One region of the Kluyvera georgiana genome, then DNA from elsewhere that is predicted to be linked to it. Evidence: predicted binding sites of a transcription regulator. Region 1 holds the regulator's gene; the other holds the start of a gene.
What was found. Region 1 encodes PhoB, which activates phosphate uptake and scavenging genes when phosphate is short. Its sites were predicted from a motif close to CTGTCATAAAACTGNCNNAT; they were not measured.

Region 1 (15,889 bases):
ATTTATACATGGAGAAACTAACGTGAAATACCGTGCTATCGTTGCCGCATTATTACCTCTGCTGAGTCTGCCTACCGTTCACGCGGAGACATCTACCGCCGTTCTCGATAACCGTGCTGCACAAGGGGATATCACCCAGCCGGGCGGTGCTCGCCGTTTATCTGCCGATCAAACCGATGCGATTCGCGCTTCCTTAAATAATAAACAGGCCAAAAACGTTATTTTGCTGATTGGCGATGGGATGGGTGACTCTGAAATTACCGCCGCGCGTAACTACGCCGAAGGTGCGGGCGGTTATTTTAAAGGTATTGACGCGCTGCCGTTAACCGGCCAGTACACCCATTATGCGCTGAACAAAAAGACCGGTAAGCCGGACTACGTGACTGACTCCGCCGCGTCGGCCACCGCCTGGAGTACCGGCGTGAAAACCTATAACGGTGCGCTGGGCGTCGATATTCATGAAAAAGATCACCAGACGATTCTTGAGCTGGCGAAAGCAGCCGGCCTGGCGACCGGTAACGTGTCTACCGCCGAATTGCAGGATGCGACGCCTGCGGCGCAGATTTCTCATGTTACCTCGCGTAAGTGTTACGGCCCGAGCGTGACCAGCGAAAAATGCCCGACCAACGCGCTGGAAAAAGGCGGTAAAGGGTCCATTACCGAACAGCTGCTGAATGCCCGCGCGGACGTGACGCTGGGCGGCGGCGCAAAAACCTTCGCCGAAACCGCGACAGCGGGTGAATGGCAGGGGAAAACCCTGCGTGAACAGGCGCAGGCACGCGGTTATCAGTTAGTGGATAACGCCACCACGCTGGCGGCGATTACGCAGGCTAACCAGGACAAACCGTTGCTGGGGCTGTTCTCCGACGGCAATATGCCGGTTCGTTGGGAAGGACCGAAGGCCTCTTATCACGGCAACCTGGATAAGCCAGCGGTGACCTGTACGCCGAACCCGAAACGTGATGCCAGCGTGCCGACTCTGGCGCAGATGACCGACAAAGCCATCTCCCTGTTGAGCGCCAACGAAAAAGGCTTCTTCCTGCAGGTTGAAGGGGCGTCGATCGATAAACAGGATCACGCGGCGAATCCGTGCGGCCAGATTGGCGAAACGGTCGACCTGGATGAAGCGGTACAAAAAGCGCTGGAATTTGCGAAAAAAGACGGCAATACCCTGGTGATCGTCACCGCTGACCACGCGCACGCCAGCCAGATTATTCCACCGGAAACCAAAGCGCCGGGCCTGACGCAGGCATTGAACACCAAAGATGGGTCAGTGATGGTCATGAGCTACGGTAACTCGGAAGAAGAGTCGATGGAGCATACCGGCACCCAGCTGCGCATTGCGGCCTACGGCCCGCATGCCGCTAATGTGGTTGGCCTCACCGATCAGACGGATCTTTATTACACCATGAAAGCGGCCCTGGGGCTGTAATCTCGCGACCAAATCGGCGGCATTTCATTGCCGTCGATTTGGTAAAATTCCTGCCAGCGACCAGACTTACAGAGTTCTACTCACAAAAGGATGGTGCAATGAAAACAACATTACTGATTACCCTACTGTGTGGCGTGTTTGCGGCCAGCGCCGCGTCTGCGGCGACGACGGCCGCCGCGCCCGAAAAGACCCTGACGCCGCAGCAACAGCGGATGAGTAGCTGCAATCAGCAGGCGGCCGCCAAAACCCTGAAGGGGGATGAGCGCAAGACCTTTATGAGCAGTTGTCTGAAAGGGGAAGGGGCGCCTGCAGACGGCAAAGCGTTAACGCCGCAGCAGCAAAAAATGAAGGATTGTAACGCGCAGGCGGCTCAGAAGACCCTGAAGGGCGACGAACGTAAAACCTTTATGAGCACCTGTCTGAAGAAAAAGTAAGTTCACATCTTATGGCAAGCTAACCTGGCCCGGCAGCGTTTGCCGGGCCAGCGCCATCAGGACTTGCTCATCTTGTCCGATTTTTCCATGCATTTTGCCATCGCTTCGATGACCGCCGAGCGGAAGCCTTTTTCTTCCAGCACGCGTACTGCTTCAATCGTGGTGCCACCAGGCGAGCACACCATATCTTTCAGTTCACCCGGATGCTTACCGGTTTCCAGCACCATCTTCGCGGAGCCCATGACCGCCTGCGCGGCGAATTTATAGGCCTGAGCGCGCGGCATACCGCCCAGCACGGCGGCATCGGCCATGGCTTCGATAAACATAAATACATAGGCCGGTGCAGAGCCGCTAACGCCCACTACCGGGTGGATCATCGGTTCAGCAATCTCTTCTGCAGCCCCGAAGCAGCGGAAAATATTCAGCACATCGGCGATATCTTCCGGTGTGACCAGCGCGTTTGGCGTGACCGAGGTCATCCCGGCGTTGACCAGCGACGGTGTGTTCGGCATGGCGCGGACGATTTTACGATCGTGGCCCAGCGCGCGCGCCAGCTGGTCGAGGGTGATCCCTGCCGCAATGGAAACCACCAGGGAGTCTTTGTTCAGGCTGGAGGCAATGTCGCTCAGCACCTTTACCATAATTCCCGGCTTCACGGCGCCGAAGACGATATCCGCCACCTGCGCCACTTCCTGCGGGCTTTGCGCCGCGTTAATGCCGAACTCATCGCGCAGCGCGGCGACTTTATCCGGGGAAGGGGTGTAAACCCAAATCTGCCCAGGAAGCACCTGCCCGCTGGCAATCAGGCCGCCAAGAATGGCCTTTCCCATATTACCGCAGCCAATGAAGCCAATTTTCTTCTCCATCATGTCTCTCCCTCTGTCTGTTTTTTTGTAGTGTACTGTTATAGGCCATTCCCGGCGATGGGTAACGTACTTTTGTGACGCTGGCTGCACATTATTACGCCCAAAGACGTGCTTACCGTATAATCGCCCTTTAACAGCCAGCGTTAAGCGGAGTGAGTATGACGATTTGGGTGGATGCCGATGCGTGTCCGAATGTGATTAAAGAGGTGCTTTACCGCGCCGCAGACCGCACGCAGATTGAACTTGTGCTGGTGGCGAACCAGTATCTGCGCGTGCCGCCGTCGCGCTTTATCCGCGCGATGGTGGTGCCAAAAGGTTTTGACGTTGCCGACAATGAAATCGTACGGCTGTGCCAACCGGGCGATCTGGTGATTACCGCCGATATCCCTCTGGCTGCTGAAGTGCTGGAAAAGGGCGGGTCGGCGCTGAACCCGCGCGGTGAACGCTACAGCGATGCCACGATTCGCGAACGTCTGACGCTGCGAGACTTTATGGACACAATGCGCTCCAGCGGTATTCAAACCGGTGGCCCCAGCGCGCTTTCTCAGCGTGACCGCCAGCAGTTCGCCGCTGAGCTGGACAAGTGGCTGTTGGCGGTAAAACGCGGCTGACAGGATTTCTGTCGCCGGAATATGCTACCTTTGCCGCGTCGTTCAGCTTGTCAAAACAAGACCGTTTCATGTACTGTTAGCGCAACGCCTTGTGGCATTATTTTTTTACGCTTTAAAGGCAGGCGTTGACTCAATATAAAGCGGATAAAATACTCAGTCTGAATCTTTTTGTAACCTAAAGTTTACACTTACTTGCGTACTAGTTTGGTGGTATTATTCACGCTTCACATGCACGTCCCACAATTTTGCGTCATCAGGGGGAATTCCAGGTAATGACACAACCTATTTTTCTGATCGGAGCCAGAGGCTGCGGAAAAACAACAATAGGTCAAGCGCTCACCCATGCCTGCGATTTCCGTTTTGTTGATACTGACCAGGTGTTACAGCAGCGGTCAGGCATGAGCGTGGCGGATATTGTGGCGGCGGAAGGCTGGCCGGGTTTCCGCGCCAGAGAGACCGAAACGTTAATCTCCGTCACCCAGCCTGGCGCGGTTATCGCCACGGGCGGTGGAATTATCCTTGCTCCGGTGAACCGCGAATTTATGCGCCAGAACGGTGTTGTGGTTTATCTGAATGCGCCGGTTCCCGTTTTGGCACGCCGTCTGGAAGCCTTTCCAGAAGCTGACCAGCGCCCGACGCTGACCGGTAAACCCATTAGCGAAGAAGTCGCCGATGTGTTGGCTCAGCGCGATGCATTGTACCGCGAAACCGCCCATTATATCGTCGACGCTTCCGCCGCGCCGGATCGCGTGGTGACGCTGATCCTCGACGCTCTGCACCTGGCCACCGCCAGCTAGCGGAGCGCATCACTTTCTCCCCATCTCTTCCTCATGTTGTGATGAACGCTGCCGATATAACCCTTTTTATTTTGCGGTTATATCGGGCGTAAATCACATTTTTCACCTATTCTGTATGTTATAGAAAAGTTAAAATCAAAACATATCAGGAGAGTACTGGAAATAACTGGAATCTTTACATTCCACCTCCCGCGGCAGGTGCTACGCTTCTGAGCGGTATTTTTCATCCATCCAGGTGGCTATTTGTAAAGTGAGCTTTCAGAAAAGCAAAAGGTAAATAACATGAGTGCAACGATGGCGATTCTTACGATAGGGGTGGTGCCCGTCAGTGAAGTTTTGCCGCTTTTGACCGAGCACATCAGGGAAGAGCAGATCACCCACATTAGCCTGCTAGGCAAAATGAATCGTGCTGACGTCATGGAAGAGTATGCACCAGAACCCGGTGAAGAGCGCTTACTGGTTCTGCTAAATGATAACCAATTTGTTGAAGTATCCCGTCCGAAGGTGGAGTTGAGTCTCCAGGCCGTTATTGAGGTTCTGGACAACCAATCCTACGACGTCATTCTGTTACTGAATACGTTCAAATTACGCAGTATGGTGGCGCGCAATGCGATGCTGCTGGAGCCCCAGCGCATTATTCCACCGTTGGTCGCCTCTATCGTTGAGGGACACCAGGTCGGGGTGCTTGTGCCTGTTGAAGGCATTTTAAATGCCCAGCAGGAGAAGTGGCAGATGCTGCCGACTTCACCCTATTACGCGCTGGCTAACCCGAACCTCGATACCGATCAACACCTGATTTCCGCAGGCAGTTCACTGCTGGAACAGGGGGCCGACGTGCTGGTGCTGGATTCGCTCAGTTATCACCAGCGTCACCGTGACCTATTACAAAAAGCGCTGGATGTGCCTGTTTTACTGTCGAATGTGCTGGTTGCCAGACTGGCGGCAGAATTATTGTGTTAACGGGAGAATTTCGCGTGACAGGCTTCTGTTCGCCCCCCTATATTGGTCTTTTGACGATACGAGAATAAGGGCCTGTTTATGCTTCAAAGCAACGAATACTTCGACGGAAAAGTGAAATCCATTGGTTTTACCAGCAGTGACACCGGGCGTGCTAGCGTGGGCGTGATGGCGGAAGGCGAATATACCTTCGGTACCGCGCAGCCGGAAGAAATGACCGTGATTAGCGGTGCGCTGAACGTACTGTTACCGGGGGAAACTGAGTGGAAAGTCTACGCTGCCGGGGAAGTCTTCAATGTGCCGGGCCACAGCGAGTTTAACCTGCAGGTTGCTGAACCAACGTCTTATCTGTGCCGCTATCTGTAATATTTTCCCTTCCTGCTGGGCAGGAAGGGAAAACACGCTATTTATTAACGCTGCGCTTCGCCGCCTAACCCTTCCACCAGGCTCTTAATCAGCGCCGCCAGCTCGCCGGTCATCAGAATAAAGTCGGCATCGAAACGCTGGGCGTAGTCGTCACGATCGATATCTTCGTTCTGATCGCGCAGTTCATCGCAGAACTTCAGGCGCTTAATGGAACCGTCGTCGCACATCACAAACTGAATGCGCTGCTGCCAGTCGAGCGCCAGCTTGGTCACCAGCTTACCGGCTTCGATGTGTACGGCGATTTCGTCGCAGACCAGATCCTGTTTTTTCGCGCGGATCACGCCGCCGTCTTCGAGGATCGCTTTCAGTTCGGCTTCATCGAGCAGCTGGAAGCCCTGCGCCGTGGTGCCGGAGCGCACCCATTCGGTCAGCGTCAGTTCGATCGGGTTTTCCAGCGTCAGCGGTACGACCGGCAGAGAACCGAGGCTCTTACGTAACAGTGCCAGCGTATCTTCCGCTTTTTTGGCGCTGGCGCAGTCGACCATAATCAGATCGTTAACGGTGTCGATCCACATCATTGTCTGGCTGAAGCGGCTGAAAGCGCGCGGCAGCAGAGAGTGCAGCACTTCATCTTTCAGGGAATCTTTTTCGGTCTTCTTCAGCTTGCGTCCCTGATCGGCTTCCAGTTTCTGGATCTTCGCTTCCAGCGCCTGTTTAATCACCGGAGAGGGCAGGATCTTCTCTTCTTTGCGCGCGCAGATAATGATCTGACCATTCGCTGTGTGCGTCAGCGCATCGCTGTGTGAACCCATCGGCGGCACCCAGCCGGTTTTCGCCATATCCTGGCTGCCGCACGGGGTGAAGGTCATCTCAGCGAGCTGTTTTTCCATCTCTTCCGCGCGCAGCGAGATGTCGCGGCTGAGACGATAAACCATTAAATTTTTGAACCACAGCATGATAATTTCCACGGTGTTATCGTTAAATCAGCGTGCAATGATAACGAATTGTCTCTGGCCTTGCATTGTTTTAAACAGGAGTGATGAATGCGAATTGGTATCGATCTGGGTGGAACGAAAACGGAAGTTATCGCGCTGAGCGATCGCGGGGAGCAGCTCTATCGTCACCGTCTGCCGACGCCGCGTGACTACCAGCAAACCATTGAGAACATTGCGCATCTTGTCGCACTGGCCGAAGAGGCGACCGGGCAAACCGGGACGGTGGGAATGGGGATTCCTGGTTCGATTTCGCCTTATACCGGGGTGGTAAAAAACGCCAATTCAACGTGGCTCAACGGTCAACCGTTTGATAAAGATTTAAGCCGTCGTTTGAACCGTGAGGTGCGGCTGGCGAACGACGCCAACTGCCTTGCGGTGTCGGAAGCGGTAGACGGCGCGGCGGCGGGCGCGCAGACGGTGTTTGCGGTGATTATTGGTACCGGCTGCGGCGCGGGCGTGGCGATCGGCGGCCGCGCGCATATCGGCGGCAACGGCACGGCGGGTGAATGGGGGCATAATCCACTGCCGTGGATGAATGACGACGAGCTGCGCTATCGCGCGGAAGTGCCGTGCTATTGCGGTAAGCAGGGTTGCATTGAGACCTTTATTTCTGGCACCGGTTTTGCCACCGACTACCAGCGGTTAAGCGGGCGTCTATTGAAGGGCAGTGAGATTATGCGCCTGGTGGATGAAGGTGATGCGCTGGCAGAACAGGCGCTCTGTCGCTACGAGCAGCGGCTGGCAAAATCGCTGGCGCACGTGGTGAATATTCTCGACCCGGACGTGATTGTGCTGGGCGGCGGGATGAGCAACGTTGAACGGCTATACCAGACGGTACCGCAGCTGGTGAAAGAATGGGTGTTTGGCGGTGAGTGCGAAACGCCGATCCGTAAAGCGCTGCACGGGGACTCCAGCGGGGTTCGCGGGGCGGCGTGGTTGTGGCCGGCGTGATGCGTCGCTGTTGGCCGGATAAGGCGTAGCCGCCATCCGGCACTCTGCTGGAATGCCCGATGGCGCTGCGCTTATCGGGCCTACTCAACGGCAAACATTTTATCCAGTCGACTATATCCCAACCCGTTGATCTTCTTGACCTTAATCTGCACCGGAATGCGCTCTTTCATTGCTTCAACGTGGCTGATCACGCCGATGATTTTGCCGCTGGCGTTGAGCGCATCCAGCGCGTCCAGCGCGGTATCGAGCGTTTCGCTGTCGAGCGTACCGAAGCCTTCATCGAGGAACAGCGAGTCGATGCGCGTTTTATGGCTGACCAGGTCGGAGAGCGCCAGCGCCAGCGCGAGGCTGACGAGGAAGCTTTCGCCACCGGAGAGCGTGCGGGTATCGCGTACCGCGTCCGCCTGCCAGGTGTCAACCACCTCCAGTTCCAGCGCGTCGCTGACTTTACGTTGCAACAGATAGCGACCATGCAGGCGACTGAGCTGTTCGTTGGCGAGCCACACCAGATTATCCAGCGTCAGCCCCTGGGCGAATTTACGGAATTTATCCCCCTCTTTGGAGCCAATGAGCGCATTTAAATGCGCCCAGTCTTCCAGCACGGCATGGGCTTTTTCAATCTCAACGAACAGCGACTGCTGCTGCTGACGATTGTCGCTGTCCTGCTTGAGCTGCTGGCGCAGTTCGCCCTGGCGCTCGCTGTTTTCGCGTAGCTGGCGGGCAAGCTGCTGAAGCTGCTCCTGCACTTCGGCAAGGCTCAAATCGGCTGTCAGCGTTTCCGGGCGCACGGTCAAATGATGTTGCAACGCTTCCTGTACCTGTGCGGCGAGGGTTTGGCGCTGCTGGTGCTGCGTCTCCAGCGTCTGTTTAAGCTGTTCCAGACGTTGGCGCTCGCCGGCATCCAGTAGCGCATCCAGAAATGCCTGTCGGTCCAGGAAGTGCGAGGCGGAAAGCTGCTGGTCGAAGATCTGTTCCACCTGCTGAAGACGCTGATTTTCCAGTTTTTCTTGTTGCTGAAGCGTTTGCCACTGGCTTTCCAGCGACACACAGTCATGATGCGCCTGTTGCCAGCCGTCAAGCGAGGCCTGCTGGCCATCGTCGGCATTTTCGGCGGGCGGCAGGGTTTCCAGCAGCGGCTGAATCAACGCCAGCTGCTGTTGGGTGCTCTGGCTTTGCGCCTGTTGCTGTTGCCACTGGGCTATCTCGGTTTCGCGTGCCGTCAGCCAACTGTTTTCATCGCCAGCCTGCGGTTGCGACAGGCCAAAAGCCGTGAACGATTGATTAAGCGCGGCAGTACGCTGCTCCTGTTCTTCGCGTAGCTGCGTTAGCTGCGCCTCAAGCTCGCGAAGCTGCTGTTCCAGCGTCAGGCGTTGTTGGTGCTGATAACGCTGCTGTTCGGCGTCATCCTGCGCGGCCAGCCAGCCGTTGATATCGTCAGTCGGTTGCAGATCGATATGCAAATGCTGGAGAGTCTCCTGCCACTGTGAGGTAAGCGCTTGCTCCTGCTGAGAAAGCGAGGTGAGCTCGTCATTTTCTTTCTGCTGCTGCTTTTGCAGCGTCTCCTGCTGGCCACGCAGCGTCGCGCCGTTTTCGGCCAGCTGCGAAACCTCTTTTTCCAGCGCATCGCGACGTGCTTTATTGGCGTCCGGTTTTAAAGCCTGATATTCGGCCAGCGCCGGATGGCTGGTGGAACCGCACAGCGGGCACGGCGCGCCTGGCTGGAGACGCGCGCGCTCGGCTTCCAGCTTAACGATGGTGTCTTCCAAATCGCAAATGGCCTTAACGTCGGCCAACTGCTGTTTTTTCTCTTTATAGACCAGGCGAAGCTGGGTCAGTTCGGCGATTATTTTCTCCAACTGCTGCTGGCGCTGCTGCTGAGCATCCATCAGCTGCTGTCGGCGGGCGTTGAGCGGGATAAACCGTGCGTGCAGGCTGCTGAGCTGCTGGCGCTGCGGGCGCGCCGCCGCGTGTTCGGCGATTCGGGCGGCGACCTCTTCCTGCGTGAGCGTCAGCGTGGAAGGCGGTAGCTGGTTCAGCTGTGTTGCCAGCGCATTACGGCGCTGTTCTTGCGTTTGTTGCTGCGCACGTTCCCGCGTCTGCTGAGCAAATGCGCTCCGCCATCCGGTGAGCTCGCCTTGCCAGCGCTGAATATGTTCATGCGCCTGAAGCCATTGTTGCTGTTGTTGCAGCGACTGCGTGAGCGCGGCGTGCTGGCGTTCCGCGCTGTAGCGAATGCGATCTCGCAGGGTGCGTGCTGCCTGTAAGCGAGTATTCACTTGCAGAACCTGCGCGCGGGTTTTGGCCACCGTGGCGGCCTGTTCCTGCATCTGTGACCAGTGCGGGCGCAGCGCTTCAGCGGGCTGCGCGCGGCTCAGCACGGCGAGCTGCGGCTGCGCCGCTTCCAGGGTCTGCTGGGCTTCTTTCAACGCCTGCTGGGTTTTCTGCCCGTCTTGTTCCAGCTCCGTACGGCGTGACAGCCATTGCTGATGCGTGAGGGCGGTCGCCTGCTGTTGTTGCCACTGCTTTTCATCGGAAGTAAGCGCCTGCAAACTTTGCTGTAGGGACTGTTGCTGCTCTTCGCTCAGCAGCACCACACCGCTGGCCTGGGCCTGAAGCTTGTCGAGGTCATTACGCGCCTGCTTATGCTTTTCAAAGACCTGCGCGGAAATCTGGCCGTAAATTTCGGTGCCGGTCAACTCTTCCAGCAGCTCGGCGCGCTCTTTCGGTTTGGCGTTGAGGAAGGCGGCAAACTGGCCCTGTGAGAGCAACATGGAGCGGGTAAAGCGGCCATAGTCCAGCCCGCTGAGCGACGCGGTCATCTCCAGCTTGTCTTTGACCTTATCCGCCAGAATTTGCCCGTCGGCGCAGCGCGCCAGTTCGACGCGCGGTGCCTGTAAATTACCGTCCGGCTGGTTGCGCGCGCGGTTCTGGCTCCAGAAGGCGCGATAGGCGACGCCCTGTACTTCAAACTCGACTTCCGCCAGACACTCGGCGGTGTCGCGGGTCATCAGGTCATTTTGTGACTGCGAAACGGTATTGAGGCGCGGCGTCTCGTGGTACAGCGCCAGGCAGATGGCGTCCAGCAGGGTGGTTTTGCCCGCGCCGGTCGGGCCGGTGATGGCAAACAGACCGTTGCTGGCGAAAGGCTCTTGGGTGAAATCGATTTTCCACTCACCTTTGAGCGAGTTAAGATTTTTCAGGCGCAGGCTGAGAATTTTCATGGCTGTTGTTCCTCGCCAAGGCTGTTTAGCGTTTCGGTAAACAGCGTTTGCAGGCGTTGCTGCTGCGGTTCCTCAAGCGTTTCCAGCGCCAGGCGGCGTTGGAACACCTCTTCAATACTCAGCTCGCTCAGGGTTTCACGCGTCTGACTTTCCAGAATACGCTGGCGCTGCTCGCGGCTGCGGCGCACCAGCAGTACCTCGACCGGTAGATCGTCGGTGATAGCCTGGATTTTACGTTGAATATCATGCAGGTATTCGTCGCTGGTGATTTCGATATCGAGCCATGTGGTGGCCTCGGTATCGGTTTTCTCCCACGCCGCGAGCTGTGCGCTGATGCTGTCGAAATCGCCCTTAATCACCGCCAGCGCCTGCGTGATGGGGACGGTTAGCGGGGTCACTGCGGCCAGCTTGCCGTCGCTAAATGTCACCAGGTTTACGCTTTTCGCTTTGCCGGTTTCGTCAAAGCTTAACGGGAGAGGCGAGCCGCTGTAGCGGATATGCTCGCTGCCGCCGATTTTCTGCGCCCGGTGAATATGCCCCAGCGCGATGTAATCGGCTGGCGGGAAATTCTGCGCCGGGAAAGCATCCAGCGTGCCAATATAGATATCGCGCACCGCGTCGCTTTTACTGGCGCCGACGGTGGTCAGATGGCCGCTGGCGATGATCGGCAGCGGCAGGTCGCCGCGTAGCCCGCAGGCCTGTTGATACTGCTGCTGATAGTAATCGGTAATGCTGTCCAGCACCTGACGTACTTTTTCATTGCCAGAAAGCCCCGCCTGGCTGGTGATGATGTCGCGCGGACGCAGAAACGGCACCGGGCAGAACACTGCGCCGGGCGTACCGTCGCGCTGATTCAGAATAAACGGCGCATGACCCGCGCTGGCAATCACCGTGGTATTGAGGAACGACAGAATATCGCGCGATTCGTTAAGTGTCGCCACCGAGTCATGGTTGCCCGCCAGCACCACCAGATGGCAGCCCGTTTGCTGAAGATTGACCACAAAGCGGTTATACAGCTCGCGCGCGTAGCTCGGCGGCGAACCGGTATCGAAGATGTCGCCCGCGACGATAATCGCGTCTACGCGCTCCGCCTCGGCGGTGGTCAGCAGCCAGCGCAGAAAGGCATCGTGTTCGGCCGCGCGGCTCTTGCTGTAGAAGTTCTGGCCGAGGTGCCAGTCCGAGGTATGGATAATGCGCATAGCGATTCCGTAAGAAGTGACGTAAAGTTGATTATAAACATTCACCTACGCTGGGGTCGATGAGCGCGTATGGCGCGTGTCATAAACGGTTAAGCGCGATCATCAAACGGTCATGTTTATCATAAAACTGTCATAAATCTGACGCATAATGACGCCGTATATAATACTGATGTCTAAAAACAGGGCAAATAATGGCAAGACGTATTCTGGTCGTTGAAGATGAAGCGCCAATCCGCGAAATGGTCTGTTTCGTGCTGGAACAAAATGGTTTTCAGCCGGTAGAAGCGGAAGATTACGATACCGCAGTGAGTAAACTGAATGAACCCTGGCCCGACCTTATTCTGCTCGACTGGATGTTACCGGGCGGTTCGGGGCTGCAATTTATTAAGCATATCAAACGTGAAGCCTTAACCCGCGATATTCCGGTGGTGATGCTAACCGCCCGCGGTGAAGAGGAAGATCGGGTGCGTGGCCTGGAGACGGGCGCGGATGATTACATTACTAAGCCCTTCTCACCAAAAGAGCTGGTCGCGCGCATTAAAGCCGTGATGCGGCGCATTTCACCGATGGCGGTGGAAGAGGTGATCGAGATGCAGGGCCTGAGCCTTGACCCTACTTCTCATCGCGTGATGACCGGCGAAAACCCTCTCGATATGGGGCCGACCGAGTTTAAGCTATTACACTTCTTTATGACTCACCCGGAGCGCGTGTACAGCCGTGAACAACTGCTGAACCACGTCTGGGGTACCAACGTGTATGTGGAAGACCGCACCGTCGACGTTCATATTCGTCGGCTGCGTAAGGCGCTGGAGCACAGCGGCCACGATCGTATGGTGCAAACCGTTCGCGGCACGGGCTATCGTTTCTCTGCCCGATTCTAATTTTTGACAGGAGAGTGACGCGTGCTGGAACGGCTGTCATGGAAAAGGCTGGCCCTGGAGCTGCTATTATGCTGTCTCCCGGCTGTCGTACTGGGACTGATTTTTGGTTATCTGCCGTGGTTTTTACTGGCGGCAGTGACCGGCCTGCTGATCTGGCATTTCTGGAATCTGTTGCGTTTGTCGTGGTGGCTGTGGGTCGATAGAAGTATGACGCCGCCGCCGGGTCGCGGCAGCTGGGAGCCGCTGCTGTACGGGCTTAACCAGATGCAGTTGCGTAATAAAAAGCGTCGCCGCGAGCTGGGAAATCTGATTAAACGCTTTCGTAGCGGCGCCGAGTCGCTGCCAGACGCCGTGGTGTTGACCACGGAAGAAGGGGCGATCTTCTGGTGTAATGGCCTTGCCCAGCAGCTGCTGGGGCTTCGCTGGCCCGACGATAGCGGGCAAAACATCCTCAACCTGCTGCGTTACCCCGAATTTACCCAACACCTCAAAAAACGCGATTTTCTCAAGCCGCTGCATCTGGTGCTGAATAACGGTCGCCATCTGGAAATCCGCATTATGCCGTATACCGACCGTCAGCTGCTGATGGTGGCGCGCGACGTGACGCAGATGCACCAGTTGGAAGGGGCGCGGCGGAATTTCTTCGCCAACGTTAGCCATGAGCTGCGTACGCCGCTCACCGTGCTGCAAGGTTATCTGGAGATGATGCACGAGCAGGTGCTGGAAGGGAACGTGCGTGAAAAAGCGCTGCACACCATGCGCGAGCAGACCCAGCGCATGGAAGGGTTGGTCAGGCAGCTGTTAACGCTGTCGAAGATTGAAGCCTCGCCGACGCTCGCGCTGAATGAAAAAATCGACGTACCGATGATGCTGCGGGTGGTCGAGCGTGAAGCGCAGACGCTGAGCCAGCAGAAGCATCAGTTCCGCTTTGAAGTCGATGAAACGCTGAAGGTGCTGGGCAATGAGGATCAACTGCGCAGTGCGATGTCGAATCTGGTCTATAACGCCGTGAATCATACGCCGGAAGGCACGTTGATTACGGTGCGCTGGCAGCATGCGCCGCATGGGGCGCTGTTTAGTGTCGAAGATAATGGGCCGGGCATCGCGCCAGAGCACCTGCCAAGGCTCACCGAACGCTTTTATCGCGTGGATAAAGCGCGCTCCAGGCAGACCGGCGGCAGTGGGCTGGGGTTAGCGATTGTGAAACATGCCGTCAGCCACCACGACAGTCGCCTGGAAATTAGCAGTGAAGTCGGCAAGGGATCGTGCTTTAGCTTCCTGCTGCCGGAACGTTTAATTGCCAAAAACAGCGACTGATCGCCAGCTTGTCATCTTAACTTTCCACAGACCAGCCCTGGCTGGTCTGTTTGCTTTGCAGTTAAGAAAACGCTGCCTGATTAACGAACGTCTGGTTGTTTTTTGTTCGCATGATTAGCCGGATGTTTTTCTTAAATCCAGTCAATAAGTCTGGTTGTTAATTGAGTATCAATATAATCATCTGGTTTTGCGATCCCGTGTTGCTTTAAAACGTTATAAGCGTTTAAATTGGCCCCCATACGGTCGTAAACAGACTGTTTATACGCGGTAAATCAAAAAACTATTCTTATTTACTCCGCGAAGGGAGCATATCCCTCTGAGTTTATCGTTGGTTTGCTCTGTATCATTCCGCTGAATCCATTGCGATAAATTTGTTTTACAACACCACATCCACAGGCAGTAGTTACATATGACCCATCAATTAAAATCGCGTGACATCATCGCTCTGGGCTTTATGACCTTTGCGTTGTTTGTTGGCGCAGGTAACATCATTTTTCCTCCTATGGTTGGTCTGCAGGCCGGTCCTCACGTCTGGACCGCGGCGATCGGCTTCCTGATTACTGCTGTGGGTCTTCCGGTGCTGACCGTAGTCGCGCTCGCCAAAGTGGGCGGCGGCGTTGATAGCCTGAGTACGCCAATCGGCAAAGTGGCGGGTGTGCTGCTTGCCACCGTCTGCTATCTGGCGGTTGGGCCACTGTTCGCTACGCCGCGTACCGCGACCGTCTCGTTTGAAATTGGTATTGCGCCGCTGACCGGTAGCGGTGAACTGCCGCTGTTTATCTATAGCCTCATTTATTTTGCGCTGGTGATTCTGGTCTCGCTGTATCCGGGCAAGCTGCTCGATACCGTCGGCAACTTCCTGGCGCCGCTGAAAATTCTGGCGCTGATTGTGCTGGCCGTTGCGGCGGTTATCTGGCCTGCGGGCCCGATCAGCCATGCGCTGGATGCCTATGAAACCGCCGCGTTTTCTAACGGTTTCGTTAACGGCTACCTGACCATGGACACGCTTGGCGCGATGGTCTTCGGGATTGTTATCGTTAACGCCGCGCGTTCTCGCGGTGTGACGGAAGCGCGTTTACTGACTCGCTACACTATCTGGGCCGGTCTGATGGCCGGTGTCGGCTTGACGCTGCTGTATCTGGCGCTGTTCCGCCTGGGTTCTGATAGCGCGATTCTGGTCGATCAGAATGCCAACGGCGCGGCGATTCTGCATGCTTACGTTCAGCACACTTTCGGTGGTGCCGGGAGCTTCCTGCTGGCGGCGCTGATCTTCATCGCCTGTCTGGTGACCGCGGTTGGCCTGACCTGCGCTTGTGCAGAGTTTTTTGCTCAGTACCTGCCGTTCTCCTACCGTACGCTGGTGTTTATCCTTGGTTTGTTCTCAATGGCGGTATCAAATCTGGGGCTCAGCCATCTGATTCAGATTTCGATTCCGGTGCTGACGGCCATCTATCCACCGTGTATCGCACTTGTAGTACTCAGCTTTACGCGTAATTGGTGGCATAATTCGGGCCGCGTTATTGCACCACCGATGTTCATCAGCCTTGTTTTTGGTATCCTTGACGGGATTAAAGCCTCTGCGTTCGCAGACGTGCTGCCGGGGTGGGCCGCTCGTCTGCCGCTGGCCGAGCAAGGTCTGGCATGGCTGATGCCGACGGTCGTTATGGCGGTTCTGGCGATTGTCTGGGACCGTATGGCGGGTCGTCAGGTGACATCAAGCGCGCATTAATTCGCGTCGCAGAGTCAGGTGTTTTAACCACGGAACGTGATGTTCCGTGGTTTTTTATTTTGGGTACTTTCACCTAAGTCGTTCGCGGTGACGCGGGGATGATGGGTATGACATGGCACTGGAAACGATGGAA
Region 2 (15,889 bases), 1.2 Mb from region 1:
ATCCGTGCGTCCGGAAAGCGAAGGGATGGCGAGAGTCTGGAAGTAGATTTCCTTTCAGGCAATCACTGTTGTCCAAATGGCAACTCGTCGCCCCGCGCGACACCCCGTATGCTTAGCGCCACACTTTTCGTGAGGCCGCCATGACACGCTTTCTTCTTTGTAGTTTTGCCTTAGTTTTACTTTATCCCGCCGGTATCGACATGTACCTGGTCGGATTGCCCCGCATTGCGGCTGATTTGCAGGCCAGCGAGGCGCAGCTGCATATCGCGTTTTCGGTCTATCTGGCAGGGATGGCGACCGCAATGCTGTTTGCCGGCAAGGTGGCCGACCAGTCCGGACGTAAACCCGTCGCCATTGTCGGTTCGCTGATTTACATCGCGGCTTCCGGGCTCTGTTCGTTAGCGGAGAGCGGCACGCCATTTCTGGTTGGCCGTTTTATTCAGGGCGTCGGCGCGGGCTGCTGCTACGTGGTCGCATTCGCTATTCTGCGCGATACGCTCGACGATCGTCGCCGGGCCAAGGTGCTATCGCTGCTGAACGGTATTACCTGCATCGTCCCGGTACTGGCACCGGTGATGGGGCACCTGATTATGCTCAAATACCCGTGGCAGAGCCTGTTCTACACCATGATTGGTATGGGCGTGGTTGTGTGTCTGCTGTCCGTGTTTATTCTGCGTGAATCGCGCCCGAATGCGCTGGCTTCTTCTTCAAAACCCAGGGATGGCGCCGAGTCGCTGGTCAACCGCTTTTTCCTCAGCCGCCTGGCGATAACCACCCTCAGCGTGTCGGTTATCCTGACGTTCGTGAATACGTCTCCGGTGCTGCTGATGGAAGTGATGGGTTTCGACCGCGGCGAATACGCGACAACCATGGCAATGACCGCAGGTATCAGCATGGCGGTCTCGTTCTCTACGCCGTTCGCTCTGAGCCTGTTTAAACCCCGCACCCTGATGCTCACCTCACAAGCGCTGTTCCTGGCCGCAGGCATTGTGTTAATCCTCGCCACAACCCATGCATTCATCCTTTTTGGGCTGACCTTCATTTGTGCCGGATTCTCGGTCGGTTTCGGCGTGGCGATGAGCCAGGCGCTAGGTCCGTTCTCGCTGCGCGCAGGCGTCGCCAGCTCTGCGCTGGGTATTGCGCAGGTTTGCGGTTCGTCGCTGTGGATTTGGCTGGCGGCTATCCTCGGTCTTGATGCGCTGAATATGCTGATCGGGATTCTGATTGGCTGTAGCATAGTGAGCATCATGCTGATTATCTCAGTTGCCCCTAACCGGTCCGCGCCTGCTCATGAAGAAATCGCTCACCAGTCTCGATCTTAATCTACTGCTCTGCCTGCAGCTCCTGATGCAGGAGCGCAGCGTCACCAAAACCGCCAAACGGATGAACGTCACGCCGTCGGCGGTGAGCAAGTCGCTGGCAAAGCTGAGGGCCTGGTTCGACGATCCGCTGTTTGTGAACACCCCGCTAGGGCTGGCGCCTACACCGCTGATGTTCAGCATGGAGCAGAGCCTGGCGGAGTGGATGCAGATGGGCAATCAGCTACTCGATAAGCCGCATCATGAAACGCCGCGCGGGCTGAAGTTCGATCTGGTGGCCGAGTCGCCGCTGATCATGATCATGTTCAACGCACTCTCCAGACAGATCTATCAACGTTATCCCCAGGCAACGATCAAAGTCCGTAGCTGGGACTATGATTCCCTGGATGCCATCATTCGCGGCGAAGTGGATATCGGCTTCACCGGACGCGAAAGCCATCCACAATCCCGCGAGCTGCTAAGCCTGCTGCCGCTGTCGATCGACTATGAGGTACTGTTTACCGATTTGCCATGGGTGTGGCTGCGCGAGGATCATCCCGCGCTACAGGAAGAGTGGAATCTGGAGACGTTTCTACGCTATCCGCACATCAGCATCTGCTGGGAACAGAGTGATACCTGGGCGCTGGATGATGTGCTACAGGAAATGGGACGTGAGCGCAATATCGCCCTGAGCCTGCCGGGGTTCGAACAGTCGCTGTTTATGGCCGCTCAGCCGGATCACAATATGCTAGCCACCGCACCGCGCTACTGCCGGTATTATAATCAGCTTCATCAGCTACCGCTGGTCGCTCGTCCTCTCCCCTTCGATGCTGCGCAACGAGATAAACTGCAGGTGCCGTTTACCCTACTCTGGCATAAACGAAATAGTCACAACCCGAAAATAATTTGGCTGCGCGAAACGCTTAAAGCCTTATATCTCGCTGTTTCCTGATTGATTATTCGTAAAAATAGTCCATTTCAGTTAGGGGAAAGTGTAAAAGTCTCGTAATACCCCTTTTCAATCGCATTTTTAGGCAGTAAAACCTGATCATCAGTGTCGTAAATGATACTCTCCTCATCACCACAGTCCATTAATCACGGAGCGAAAAATGGCGACGCACTTTGCAAGAGGGATCCTTAAGGACGGGCATCTACTATCGGTACGGTTGTCCTCCACCAGTCATAACATCGCACGCCAGCTGCCGGCCCATCGCCGTACGCGCTACCTGGCTTCGCGCGCGCTGCTCGCCGAGCTGCTGTTTATGCTTTACGGCATCAGTGAATTACCGGAAATTGTCACGCCTGATGAGGGCAAACCGTACTTCAAAGATAGCCATCTGCCTGATTTTTCCATTGCCTATGCGGGTAATATCGTCGGCGTCGCGCTGACCACCGAAGGGCACTGCGGCCTCGATATGGAGTTGCTGCGCGTACTGCGCAACACCCCGCAGGCCACCATCATGGAAAACTACCGTTTTACCAGCAATGAAAATCTGTGGATCAACAACCAAAACGACCCACATGAAGCGCGAGCCCAGCTGATTACGCTGCGCCAGAGCGTGCTCAAAATGTCCGGCGACGTGAACCACGATTCTCCGCAAATGCTCCAGCTACTGCCGGGTTCCGGTCGCCTGCGTTCGGCCAATACCGATCATCTCGAAGCTATCTGCGATGCGGAAGACGTGCTGGTATGGTCACTATGCGCCTCGCCGGCGATTGAAAAGCTGAAGGTGTGGGAGTTCGACGGTAAATACGGCTGGCGCAGCTTGCCCGACGCGCAGACGCGGGCCAACGAACCGGCAGCAAGGTTGATGAGATTCACCAGCCTACCGGCAGAGAAAGCGCTTATACTCAACTGATTCGGCTGGAAAACAGCCTCATGATGCAAAGGAGTAGTCATGTCAGAAACGTTGAAAGTAGTTACGTTATTGGGAAGCCTGCGCAAAGGTTCATTCAACGGCATGGTGGCACGCACCCTGCCTAAGATCGCCCCGGCGGGCATGAGCGTTTCCGCGCTGCCGTCAATTGGCGATATTCCGCTGTACGATGCCGATCTCCAGCAAGATGAAGGCTTCCCGCAGAGCGTGGAAGCGCTGGCTGAGCAAATTCGCCAGGCCGATGGCGTGGTCATCGTCACCCCTGAATATAACTATTCCGTTCCGGGCGGGTTAAAGAACGCCATCGATTGGCTGTCGCGTCTGCCGGACCAGCCGCTGGCAGGTAAACCGGTGTTGATTCAGACCAGCTCAATGGGCGCAATCGGCGGCGCGCGCTGCCAGTATCACCTGCGTCAGATTCTGGTGTTCCTCGATGCGATGGTGATGAACAAGCCGGAGTTTATGGGCGGCGTGATTCAGAACAAAGTCGACCCGCAGCTGGGCGAAGTGATTGAGCAGGGAACGTTAGATCATTTGACCGGTCAGCTGACCGCATTTGGCGAGTATATTCAGCGTGTTAAAGCGTAAGTTCTTTAAAACCCTCGCCCGATGGGCGAGGGTTTATTTCATCAGTGTGCGTCAATAAACACAATCTTCAGCACGAACAGCAGTGCGACAACAATCACGCACGGGCTGAGGTCGCGGAAACGACCGGTACCGATTTTCATCACGCAGTAAGAGATAAAGCCCAGCGCGATACCTTCGGTAATGGAGAAGCTGAACGGCATCATCACGGCGGTAATAAACGCCGGAACGGCTTCGGTCAGGTCATCCCACTTCACGCGTGACAGGCTGGAGGTCATCAGCACCCCAACGTAGATCAGCGCGCCCGCGGCTGCGTAGCCCGGCACCATGCCCGCCAGCGGCGACAGGAAAATCACCAACAGGAACAGAATACCCACGACAACCGCCGTCAGGCCGGTACGACCGCCCACGGAAACGCCGGAGGAAGATTCGATGTAGGCCGTCACGGAAGAGGTACCGATAAAGGAACCGGCTACCGAGGAGACGCTATCGACAAACAGCGCCTGCTTCATGCGCGGGAACTTACCTTTCGCATCCGCCAGGCCCGCTTTATCGGTCACGCCGATCAGGGTACCGGAGGAGTCGAACAGGTTTACCAGCATGAAGGAGAAGATAACGCCCGCCAGACCAAGGTTAAACGACCCGGCCAAATCGACATGGCCCACGACGGTAGTAATGCTCGGCGGCGCGGAGACAATACCGCTGTAATGCACATCGCCCAGCATCCAGCCCAGCAGGGTGGTCACGATGATAGAGACCAACACCGCCGCGTGAATATTGCGCGAAGCCAGAATGGCGATAATAAAGAAGCCCAGCACGCCCAGCAGCACGCTGTGTGAAGTCAGGTTACCAATGGAAACCAGCGTGTCCTGGTTTGCGACAATCACGCCAGCATTTTTCAGGCCCATCATGCCGATGAACAGACCGATACCGCTGGTGATACCGACGCGCAGGCTCACGGGGATATTGGCAATCATCCAGTAGCGGACGCGGAAAATGGTCAACAGCAGCAGGCCGACAGCGCCCCAGAAAATGGCGCCCATCCCTACCTGCCACGGCAGGCCCATCGCCTGCACAACCACGAACGCGAAGAAGGCGTTCAGACCCATCGCTGGCGCCAGCGCCACCGGCAGGTTAGCAAATACGCCCATCAGGATACTGCCGAGCGCCGCAATCAGACAGGTGGTCACGAACACCGCGCTGGTGTCCATTCCGGCCACGCCAAGAATTTGCGGGTTTACAAACACGATGTAGACCATCGTCAGGAAGGTGGTGAAACCGGCGATCACTTCGGTGCGTGCCGTCGTGCCGTGCTCGCGCAGTTTAAACACGCGCTCCAGTATCCCCTGGCCGGAAGCCGGGGTGGTGTGTTGTTGACTCATTATCAATTTCCGCAGACAAGGAAGGAAAATTCGTCGCTATCCTATACCAAAATGCGACAATAGGCGCGGTTGTGAGATACTTTTTTTCATTGATTTTGCTTATACGGCAACGATTGCGTCTCTCAATTCAGCATTACGTAAACGTTAAACTTGTTAAAAAGGAAATGACATGTCCGGAGTTGAAGCGGTTTTTTTCGACTGTGACGGTACGCTGGTCGACAGCGAAGTGATCTGTTCACGGGCCTACGTCCACATGTTCAAGACATTTGGCATCACGCTCGATCTGGAAGAGATTTTTAAACGTTTCAAGGGCGTAAAGCTCTACGAGATCATCGATATCATCAACGCCGAGCACGGAGTGAACCTTGCCCGGGCGGATTTAGAACCGGTTTATCGCGCCGAGGTCGCACGCCTTTTCGACTCGGAGCTGGAGGTGATTGCCGGGGCTAACGCATTGGTCGATTCCGTAGCGATTCCGATGTGCATCGTTTCCAACGGCCCGGTCAGCAAAATGCAGCATTCGCTGGGCAAACTGGGCATGTTGCATTATTTCGAAGACAAACTGTTTAGCGGTTACGATATCCAGCGCTGGAAGCCGGATCCGGCGCTGATGCACCACGCGGCAAAAGCGATGAACGTCAACGTCGAGAACTGCATCCTCGTGGACGACTCCAGCGCAGGCGCACAGTCGGGTATTGATGCGGGGATGGAGGTGTTCTATTTCTGCGCCGATCCGCACAATAAGCCGATTAACCACCCGAAGGTGACGACGTTTACCGATCTGGCGGAGCTGCCGGCACTGTGGAAGGCCCGCGGTTGGGATATTACGCAATAACGGTGTCTGTGTGATTGCCCGATGGCGCTACGCTTATCGAGCCTACGTATGTACCGGGAAACATTGGTCGGCCGGATAAGGCGCAAAGCGTCGCTATCCGGCATTTACGTTCAACACCTCACCCGGCGACCTGTCACTTAAACAGTTTCTGCACAAACGTAGCGTAAGCTGGACGCCACACATCCATTTCGTGATTCAATCCCGGATAGACCGTGTAATCGAATTTAATCCCCTTCTGTTCAAGTTCTTTCTTAAGACCCGCAATATCCGCCCCCGTGACGTTATCTTTCTCCCCCACAACGACGGTGAAATTACGCAGCTGTTTATTGATGGCCTGCGGATGATTAAACTGTGCCTCAACGCCAGCGTTCGGTACCGTTGTGGTTGTCACGCCGCTGAAGGTGGCCAGCCAGCCAAAGCTGTCGAGATGATTCATTCCGGAGACCAGCGCCTGATAGCCGCCTTGCGATAGCCCTGCCAACGCGCGGCCATCGGCATCCTTGCGGACATTAAAGCGCTCGCCGATCAGCGGAATAATATCGTGCATTAGCTCGTTGTCCGCCGCTTTCGCATTCAGCGGATAGAATGATTTCCTTCGATCCTGCGGCGGGAAGTTCTCGGCAATCGCTTCTGGTACGTCCGTTTCCGTATCCGGCACGACCACCAGCATCGGCTTGATTTTGCCCTCGGCCAGCAGGTTATCCATCATCTGCGGAATTCTCCCCTGGTCAATCGCCGATAGCCCGGTATCACCGAAGCCATGGTAGAAATAGAGTACCGGCAATGGTTCGCCGCTGCCGGTATATCCCGGTGGCGTCCAGACATAAACGCGGCGTTCGGCACTGAGCGCCGTCGAGTGATAGGTTAGCGTTCGCACATCACCATGCGCGACCGCGCGATCGTCCAGAATGCTTCCCGGCACCAGAATCAGGCTGGTATTCACCTGTCGCTGCGGTTTTGGGTAACGACTGCCGGTATCAATGGAACGGAAACCATCGACATCAAAATAATATTCATAGAGGTTGGGTTTCAGGGCGTCGCTTCGCCACGTCCAGACCCCCTGCTCATCTTTGGTCATATCATGCGAGACAAAGCTGTCTGATGTGGAGCCCGTTACGACGGATACCCGTTTTGCCGTTGGCGCAAACAGGCGGTAGGTGATGCTGTTGTCGGCATTAACCTGTGTGATGTATTGGCTGACGGGAATCGCCTGGCTCGGCGTAGCAGGTAATGGCGCGGCCACTGCAGATAAAGAGGCGCATCCCAGCACGCTGGAGATGAGAAAAGCTGCACAACTCAGTTGTCGTTTCACGTTATTTCCTTATCCATGTTTGAAGCAGGACGCTCAGAGTAACCGGGATAGGGAAACTTGCGGTGTGATGTTCCACCAGTTTTACGGGCAATAGCGCTAAGAGCTAAAGCCAGAAAGCAAAAACCTGCCGCTTCAGCGAAGACGACAGGTTTTGCGGCGCAAAATTTAGCGATTACTCTTTCGGATCTTTCCCCGCCAGCAGCTTATCCAACTCATCGCCGCCCACGTGACGGAAATCTTGTCCCTTCACGAAGTAGAAGATGTATTCGCAAATATTCTGGCAGCGGTCGCCGATACGCTCGATAGAGCGAGCGCAGAACAACGCGGTCAGCACGCTTGGAATGGTGCGCGAGTCTTCCATCATGTAGGTCATCAGCTGACGCACGATGCCTTCATATTCCTGGTCAACTTTCTTGTCTTCACGGTAGATACGAACCGCTTCGTCGAGATCCATGCGCGCGAACGCATCCAGCACGTCGTGCAGCATCTGCACGGTGTGGCGGCCCAGCGACTCCAGGCTGACCAGCAGCGGCTGGTGCTGCTGGGAGAATTTCTCCAGCGCGGTGCGGCAAATTTTGTCCGCTACGTCGCCAATACGTTCCAGCTCGGCGATAGTTTTGATAATCGCCATCACCAGACGCAGGTCGCTCGCAGTTGGCTGGCGTTTGGCGATAATGCGCACGCAGGCTTCGTCAATCGCCACTTCCATCATGTTGACGTGCTTATCGCCATCGATAACGCGCTTCGCCAGTTCGCTATCCTGGTTGTGCATCGCGGTAATCGCATCAGAAAGCTGCTGCTCAACCATGCCGCCCATGGTCATCACCTGGGTGCGGATGCTCTCCAGTTCTGCGTTGAACTGGCCGGAAATATGTTTATTAAGGTTCAGATTGTCCACAACGCGCTCCTGAATCAACCGTAACGACCGGTGATGTAATCTTCTGTTTGTTTCTTCGCGGGCTTGGTGAACAGATCGTCCGTGTTGCTGAACTCAATCAACTCGCCCAGGTACATAAACGCCGTGTGATCGGAACAACGCGCAGCCTGCTGCATGTTGTGGGTGACGATAACGACGGTGTAATCCTCTTTCAGCTCGGTGATCAGCTCTTCGATACGCCCGGTGGAAATCGGGTCAAGGGCTGAACACGGTTCATCCAACAGCAGCACTTCCGGGCGAATCGCAATACCGCGCGCGATGCACAGACGCTGCTGCTGACCACCGGAGAGAGAGTACCCGCTCTGGTGCAGTTTATCTTTGGTTTCATTCCATAATGCGGCCTTGGTCAAGGCCCACTGCACGCGTTCGTCCATGTCGGTACGCGACAGTTTTTCAAACAGACGCACGCCGAAAGCAATGTTGTCGTAGATGGACATCGGGAACGGCGTCGGCTTCTGGAACACCATCCCAACCTTGGCGCGCAGCAGCGCGATATCCTGGGTGTTGGTGAGAATATTGTCGCCATCCAGCAGGATTTCGCCTTCCGCACGCTGCTCCGGGTACAGCTCAAACATCTTGTTGAAGGTACGCAGCAGCGTTGATTTACCACAGCCCGACGGGCCGATAAACGCCGTCACCTGGTTTTTGGCGATATCCAGGTTGATGTTCTTCAGGGCATGGAATTTGCCGTAGTAGAAGTTCAGGTCACGAACTGAAATTTTACCCGGAGTCGTGTTAACCATACTCATCTCAATCTCTTCCTCATCATGCCTGATGGCGCGCAGCTTTCAGGCCTACATATATGTCAACCGTAGGCCGGATAAGACGTTTACGCCGCCATCCGGCAAGGTATTAAACTTAACCGTGTTTCTTCTTGGCGAAAATAACGCGCGCCAGAATGTTCAGCAGCAATACGCACAGCGTGATAATCAGCACCCCGGCCCAGGCCAGTTGCTGCCACTCCGCAAACGGGCTCATCGCAAATTTAAAGATGGTTACCGGCAGGTTGGCGATAGGCTGCATCATGTCGGTGCTCCAGAACTGGTTCGAGAGTGCGGTAAACAGCAGCGGCGCTGTTTCACCGGCGATACGCGCAATAGCCAGCAAGATACCGGTCATAATCCCGGAGACCGACGCTTTCAGCGTAATCGCGGAGATCATCTTCCACTTTGGCGTACCCAGCGCATAGGCGGCTTCACGCAGGCTGTCCGGCACCAATTTGAGCATGTTCTCGGTGGTACGAATAACGATCGGTACCTGCAGCAGCGCCAGCGCAATCACGCCCGCCCAACCGGAGAAGTGCTGCATTTGCGCCACGACGATGGTGTAGACGAACAGGCCCACGACGATCGACGGTGCGGAAAGCAGAATGTCGTTAATAAAGCGGATGACTTCGGCGAGCCAGGATTTACGTCCATACTCGGCGAGGTAAATACCCGCCATAATGCCCAGCGGCGTACCAAACACGGTCGCCCACAGAATCAGCAGGCCGCTGCCCGCCAGGGCGTTCGCCAGACCGCCGCCTGCAGTATTTGGCGGTGGCGTCATTTCGGTAAACAGCGCCAGGGACATCCCGTCGATACCACGGGTGATGGTGGCCATCAGGATCCACACCAGCCAGAACAGGCCGAAGATCATGGTCGCCATCGACAGCGTCAGCGCGATACGGTTCTTCATGCGGCGTCTGGCCTGCATTTTGCGACGGGACTCAGCCAGCGCAGCGGTGTTTTGCATTTCCAGCGTTGCCATTAGCGTGCCCCCTCATTCTTCGCCAGACGCATAATCATGAACTTAGATGCCGCCAGCACGATAAAGGTAATCGCAAACAGGATCAGACCCAGTTCCATCAGCGCAGAAACATGCAGGCCGGATTCCGCTTCGGCAAATTCGTTCGCCAGCGCGGAGGTAATGCTGTTACCCGGCATATACAGTGACGCGCTGTCGAGCTGGTAGGTGTTGCCGATGATAAAGGTGACCGCCATGGTTTCACCCAGCGCGCGGCCCAGACCGAGCATCACACCGCCGATCACGCCATTTTTGGTGAACGGCAGGACGATACGCCAGATAACTTCCCAGGTGGTGCAGCCGATACCGTAGGCCGACTCTTTCATCATCACCGGGGTTTGTTCGAACACATCACGCATTACGGCAGAGATATAGGGGATGATCATGATGGCGAGGATAACCCCAGCCGCCAGGATACCGATACCAAAGGCCGGGCCGGAGAACAGCGCACCGACAAACGGGATGTTAGAAAGAATATTGCCGACCGGCTCCTGGAAGTAGGTCGCGAACAGCGGCGCGAAGATAAACAGGCCCCACATGCCGTAAACGATACTGGGAATGGCCGCCAGCAGTTCAATCGCGATGCCCAGAGGGCGTTTAAGCCAGTTTGGTGCCAGTTCGGTCAAGAAGAGAGCGATGCCGAAACTCACCGGAACGGCGATCAGCAGGGCGATAACGGAGGTCACGAGCGTACCGTAAATCGGTACCAGCGCGCCGTAAATGTCGTTAGGCGCATCCCACTCCTTGGTCCACAGGAAGGCGAAGCCGAACTTCTCCATACTGGGCCACGAGGAGATCACGAGAGAGACGATAATCCCGCCCAACATCAATAGCACAATCAGCGCAGCCAGTCTTACCAGCGCGCTGAATATCATGTCACCCTTTTTACCCGGTGGGTTAAAAGCAGGCTTAGTTGCAGCCATAAATCACTCTTTCCAGTTTAAAATCCGCCACGACATTTACAGCTGCCCGGCGTTCCCGCCGGGCGACCGTCATCAGTACAGCGCTTTACCGCTGCTGTCTTTTACGTTGGTCTTCCATGCAGCACGAACCTGCTCAACCACGCTTTCCGGCAGAGAAGCATAGTCAAGCTCGTTCGCCTGCTTGCCGCCGTTTTTGTATGCCCAATCAAAGAACTTCAGCACTTCAGCGCCCTGCTCAGGTTTCTTCTGCTCTTTGTGTACCAGGATGAAGGTGGTGGAAGTAATCGGCCACGCGTTGTCACCCTTCTGGTTGGTCAGGTCCTGTGCGAAGGTTTTGCTCCAGTCAACGCCCTTAGCCGCGTTAGCGAAGTTATCTTCGGTCGGGCTAACCGGTTTGCCGTCGGCAGAAACCAGTTTGGTGTAAGCCAGGTTGTTCTGCTTGGCGTAAGCGTATTCAACGTAGCCGATAGAGCCAGGCAGACGCTGTACGAACGCCGCGATACCGTCGTTGCCTTTACCGCCCAGACCGGTCGGCCAGTTTACGGTAGAGCCCGCGCCAATTTTCGATTTCCACTCTTCGTTCACTTTAGACAGGTAGCTGGTGAACACGAAGGAGGTACCGGAACCATCAGCACGACGCACAACGGCGATGTTCTGAGAAGGCAGCTTAACGCCTGGGTTCAGTTTGGTGATGGCTTCGTCATCCCACTTCTTGATTTTGCCCAGGTAGATGTCACCCAGCGTTTTACCGTCAAGCACCAGCTCGCCGGATTTCAGGCCAGGGATGTTAACGGCCAGCACCACACCGCCGATCACCGTCGGAAACTGGAACAGGCCTTCCTGAGCCAGTTTTTCGTCAGACAGCGGGGCATCGGATGCGCCGAAATCAACGGTATTTGCAGTAATTTGTTTTACGCCACCGGAGGAGCCGATACCCTGGTAATTCACTTTATTACCGGTTTCTTTGTTGTAGGTATCAGCCCATTTGGCATACACCGGCGCTGGGAAAGTTGCACCCGCGCCTGTCAGGCTTGCTGCTGCGAATGCAGAGAAAGCGCTCATCGATAAGGTCGCGGCGACAACAGTTGCGACAGTGGTACGCATAACTTTCATAATGTCTCCTGCAAGAATCCGTAAATGATTGTTTAGTGGCTACGAGGAGCAAAATAGGACAATCAGGTGACAGTTATATGTAAGGTTTATGACAGTTTAATGACACAGAAACACCTATAAAAAACAGGATAATTAAAACCATTAAAATCAGTTAGTTGTGAAAAATATTTACACTAAAATTTCAGAGGGATTTTCTTTTTATGACAGCAAAACCGTCGTGCTTTATGACAGTTATAGCGGATAAAAAAAATCCGGCTATGCCTGAGGCATAGCCGGATGATTCATCAAAGGGTGACGATTATTCCACGGTCACCGATTTTGCCAGGTTGCGCGGCTGGTCAACGTCGGTGCCCTTAATCAGCGCCACGTGATAGGCCAGCAGCTGTAGGGGCACGGTGTAGAAAATAGGCGCGATGACCTCTTCCACGTGCGGCAGCTCGATGATGTGCATGTTGTCGCTATCGGTAAACGCCGCGTCCTGATCGGCAAAGACATACAGCTCACCGCCGCGCGCGCGAACCTCTTCGATGTTGGATTTCAGTTTTTCCAGCAGCTCGTTGTTCGGTGCGACGACAATCACCGGCATATCTGCATCAATCAGCGCCAGCGGGCCGTGCTTCAGCTCGCCAGCGGCGTAGGCTTCCGCGTGAATATAGGAGATCTCTTTCAGCTTCAGCGCGCCTTCCAGCGCGATCGGGTACTGATCGCCGCGGCCAAGGAACAGCGCGTGATGCTTGTCGGAGAAGTCTTCTGCAAGCAGCTCAATGCGTTTGTCCTGCGACAGCATCTGCTCAATGCGGCTTGGCAGCGCCTGCAGACCGTGCACAATATCGTGCTCAACGGCGGCATCCAGACCTTTCAGGCGAGCCATTTTTGCCACCAGCAGCAGCAGAACGGTCAGCTGAGTCGTAAACGCTTTGGTGGAGGCAACGCCAATCTCCGCGCCCGCTTTGGTCATGATCGCCAGGTCGGATTCGCGCACCAGCGACGAGCCCGCGACGTTACAAATCGCCAGCGAGCCCAGGTAACCCAGCTCTTTGGTCAAGCGCAGGCCTGCCAACGTATCGGCGGTTTCACCGGACTGCGAGAGAGTAATAACCAGGCTATTCGGGCGCACGGCGGATTTGCGGTAGCGGAATTCCGACGCGATCTCGACATCGCACGGCATACCGGCCAGCGATTCAAACCAATAGCGCGCCACCATTCCCGAATTATAGGAAGTCCCGCAGGCGATAATCTGAATGTGCTCAACCTTCGCCAGCAGCGCATCGGCCTCCGGCCCCAGCTCGCTCAGATCCACCTGGCCGTGGCTAATACGCCCGGTTAAGGTGTTTTTGATGGCATTCGGCTGCTCGTAAATCTCTTTCTGCATGTAGTGGCGGTAGATGCCTTTATCACCGGCATCGTACTGCACGTTTGATTCAATATCCTGACGCGTCACTTCCGCGCCGGTCTTATCGAAGATAGCCACGGTACGGCGGGTCACTTCCGCGATATCCCCCTCTTCCAGGAAGATGAATCGACGGGTTACCGGCAGCAGCGCCAGCTGGTCAGAAGCGATAAAGTTCTCGCCCATCCCAAGGCCAATCACCAATGGGCTACCGGAACGCGCTGCCAGCAGCGTGCTCGGATCGCGGGAGTCCATAATGACCGTACCGTAAGCGCCGCGCAGCTGTGGAATCGCGCGCAGCACCGCTTCACGTAAGGTACCGCCCTGTTCCATCTCCCAATGCACCAGGTGAGCAATCACTTCGGTGTCGGTCGCTGAAACGAAGACATAGCCGCGCGCTTGCAGCATTTCGCGCAGCGGTTCGTGGTTTTCGATGATGCCGTTATGCACCACCGCAATGTGCTCAGACACATGCGGATGCGCATTGCCTTCCGATGGTTCGCCATGGGTTGCCCAACGGGTGTGAGCAATACCGGTGCCGCCGGAGAGCGGTTGTTCTTCCGCTGCCTGAGCCAGCATCTGGACTTTTCCCAGACGACGCAGACGGGTCATATGACCTTCTGCATCCACCACAGCCAAACCCGCAGAGTCGTATCCACGGTATTCCAGACGACGGAGGCCCTCGAGAAGGATTTCAGCTACATCACGTTGCGCGACTGCGCCAACAATTCCACACATAAGTTTATGTTCCGATTTTTTACGCGTTGTCGGTCAACCTGTTGCCCGTATACCGGGCGCCCCGAGCCTTGTAGAGAGTGGGGTTATTTTTATAGGTACTGCATGGTCGGCGGGAGATTATGTTATCTCCTCGCCGTTGTTGCCTGATGCGGCTACGCCTTATCAGGCCTACTTCTTAATCTTTACCGGACGCTGCCAGCCTTGCTTGTGTACCTGCGGTACGCGGCTGAGTACCAGTTCGTTATCCGCGACGTTGCGGGTGACGGTGGTCCCGGCGGCAATCGTCACGCCTTTGCCAATCGTCACTGGGGCCACCAGCTGGCTGTCGGAGCCGACGAACACGTCATCGCCGATAATGGTTTTAAACTTATTCGCGCCATCGTAGTTGCAGGTAATGGTACCCGCACCGATATTCACGTTGTCGCCAATTTCCGCGTCGCCGAGGTAGGTCAGATGGCCGGCCTTCGAGCCTTTGCCCAGACGCGCTTTCTTCATTTCGACGAAGTTACCAACGTGAGCGCCTTCCAGCAGTTCAGCGCCCGGACGCAGACGCGCGAATGGCCCGATGGTGCAGGCCGCTTCCAGATGCGCATCTTCCACCACGCTGTACGGACTGATTTCACAGTCGTCACCGATGGTGGCGTTTTTGATCACGCAGCCCGCGCCGATTTTGACGCGATCGCCCAGCACCACGTTGCCCTCAAGGATAACGTTAGTATCTATTTCGACATCGCGCCCGTAAGACAAGGTACCACGTAAGTCAAAACGCGCCGGGTCACGCAGCATCACGCCGGCCAGCAGCAGCTTTTCAGCCTGCTCAGACTGATAAATACGTTCAAGGCGGGAAAGCTGCAGGCGGTTATTCACGCCGTCGGTTTCACTGATACGCGCCGGATGCACCGCGGCAATTTCACGCCCTTCCTGATACGCCATGGCGATAATATCGGTGATATAGAATTCGCCCTGCGCATTGTTATTGTCGAGCTTCGCCAGCCAGCGCTTCAGGTCCGCACCGTTAGCAATCAGGATACCGGTGTTAATTTCCTGAATCTGACGCTGTGCTTCGGTGGCATCTTTGTGCTCGACAATACCGGTTACTTTGCCGTTTTCACGGGTAATGCGGCCATAGCCGCTCGGATCGTCCAGCACTACCGTCAGCAGACCTATTCCGCCCTGCGGCTTGGCTTCGCGCAGACGCTGCAGCGTTTCAACAGAGATCAGCGGCACGTCGCCGTACAGCATCAGAATATCTTCGTCATCCGCGAAGAACGGCGCAGCCTGCTGCATCGCATGTCCGGTGCCCAGCTGTTCAGCCTGCAGCACCCAGTTCAGGTTGTCGTCGGATAAGGCTTGCTTAAGTAAATCACCGCCGTGACCGTACACCAGGTGAACCTGGTTCGCGCCAACATGATTCGCGGCATCAATGACATGCTGCACCATCGGCTTGCCAGCCAGCGTGTGCAGCACTTTAGGAAGATCGGAATACATACGCGTGCCTTTGCCTGCGGCAAGGATCACAACGCTCATGGTACGGTTAGACATAGGTATCCTGTCTGTAGATTAAGTATGAAGTAAACCGGGTTCTTGTTGAAAATTCTACATATTTTTCAGCATGAAATGGCCTGCTGATAAAACGTCCAACATCCCCTTTAGTCCTGACTTTCTGCCCTTATTTTCGTCTATATCAAATCTATTTGTCTTGTAAGAAATCAGG

Region 2: pstS (phosphate ABC transporter substrate-binding protein PstS) is a predicted target of PhoB. The motif match lies at 12,123-12,142, and genes of this name have one in related genera.

What each region holds. Positions count from the first base shown of each region.
Region 1 covers NZ_CP158865.1:3,779,095-3,794,983, reverse strand. The annotation lists gene phoA (alkaline phosphatase) at 23-1,432, shown strand; gene ABTW00_RS18090 (PsiF family protein) at 1,531-1,866, shown strand; gene proC (pyrroline-5-carboxylate reductase) at 1,923-2,732, opposite strand; gene ABTW00_RS18080 (YaiI/YqxD family protein) at 2,891-3,343, shown strand; gene aroL (shikimate kinase AroL) at 3,616-4,140, shown strand; gene ABTW00_RS18070 (AroM family protein) at 4,423-5,100, shown strand; gene ppnP (pyrimidine/purine nucleoside phosphorylase) at 5,179-5,463, shown strand; gene rdgC (recombination-associated protein RdgC) at 5,508-6,419, opposite strand; gene mak (fructokinase) at 6,507-7,409, shown strand; gene sbcC (exonuclease subunit SbcC) at 7,490-10,630, opposite strand; gene sbcD (exonuclease subunit SbcD) at 10,627-11,829, opposite strand; gene phoB (phosphate response regulator transcription factor PhoB) at 12,021-12,710, shown strand; gene phoR (phosphate regulon sensor histidine kinase PhoR) at 12,732-14,027, shown strand; gene brnQ (branched-chain amino acid transporter carrier protein BrnQ) at 14,437-15,756, shown strand; gene proY (proline-specific permease ProY) at 15,884-15,889, shown strand, end outside.
Region 2 covers NZ_CP158865.1:4,951,598-4,967,486, reverse strand. The annotation lists gene ABTW00_RS23450 (GNAT family N-acetyltransferase) at 1-46, shown strand, start outside; gene ABTW00_RS23445 (MFS transporter) at 141-1,322, shown strand; gene yidZ (HTH-type transcriptional regulator YidZ) at 1,291-2,250, shown strand; gene ABTW00_RS23435 (4'-phosphopantetheinyl transferase family protein) at 2,408-3,157, shown strand; gene ABTW00_RS23430 (NADPH-dependent FMN reductase) at 3,197-3,763, shown strand; gene ABTW00_RS23425 (NCS2 family permease) at 3,805-5,142, opposite strand; gene yieH (6-phosphogluconate phosphatase) at 5,312-5,977, shown strand; gene ABTW00_RS23415 (alpha/beta hydrolase-fold protein) at 6,111-7,277, opposite strand; gene phoU (phosphate signaling complex protein PhoU) at 7,462-8,187, opposite strand; gene pstB (phosphate ABC transporter ATP-binding protein PstB) at 8,202-8,975, opposite strand; gene pstA (phosphate ABC transporter permease PstA) at 9,085-9,975, opposite strand; gene pstC (phosphate ABC transporter permease PstC) at 9,975-10,934, opposite strand; gene pstS (phosphate ABC transporter substrate-binding protein PstS) at 11,007-12,047, opposite strand; gene glmS (glutamine--fructose-6-phosphate transaminase (isomerizing)) at 12,346-14,175, opposite strand; gene glmU (bifunctional UDP-N-acetylglucosamine diphosphorylase/glucosamine-1-phosphate N-acetyltransferase GlmU) at 14,344-15,717, opposite strand.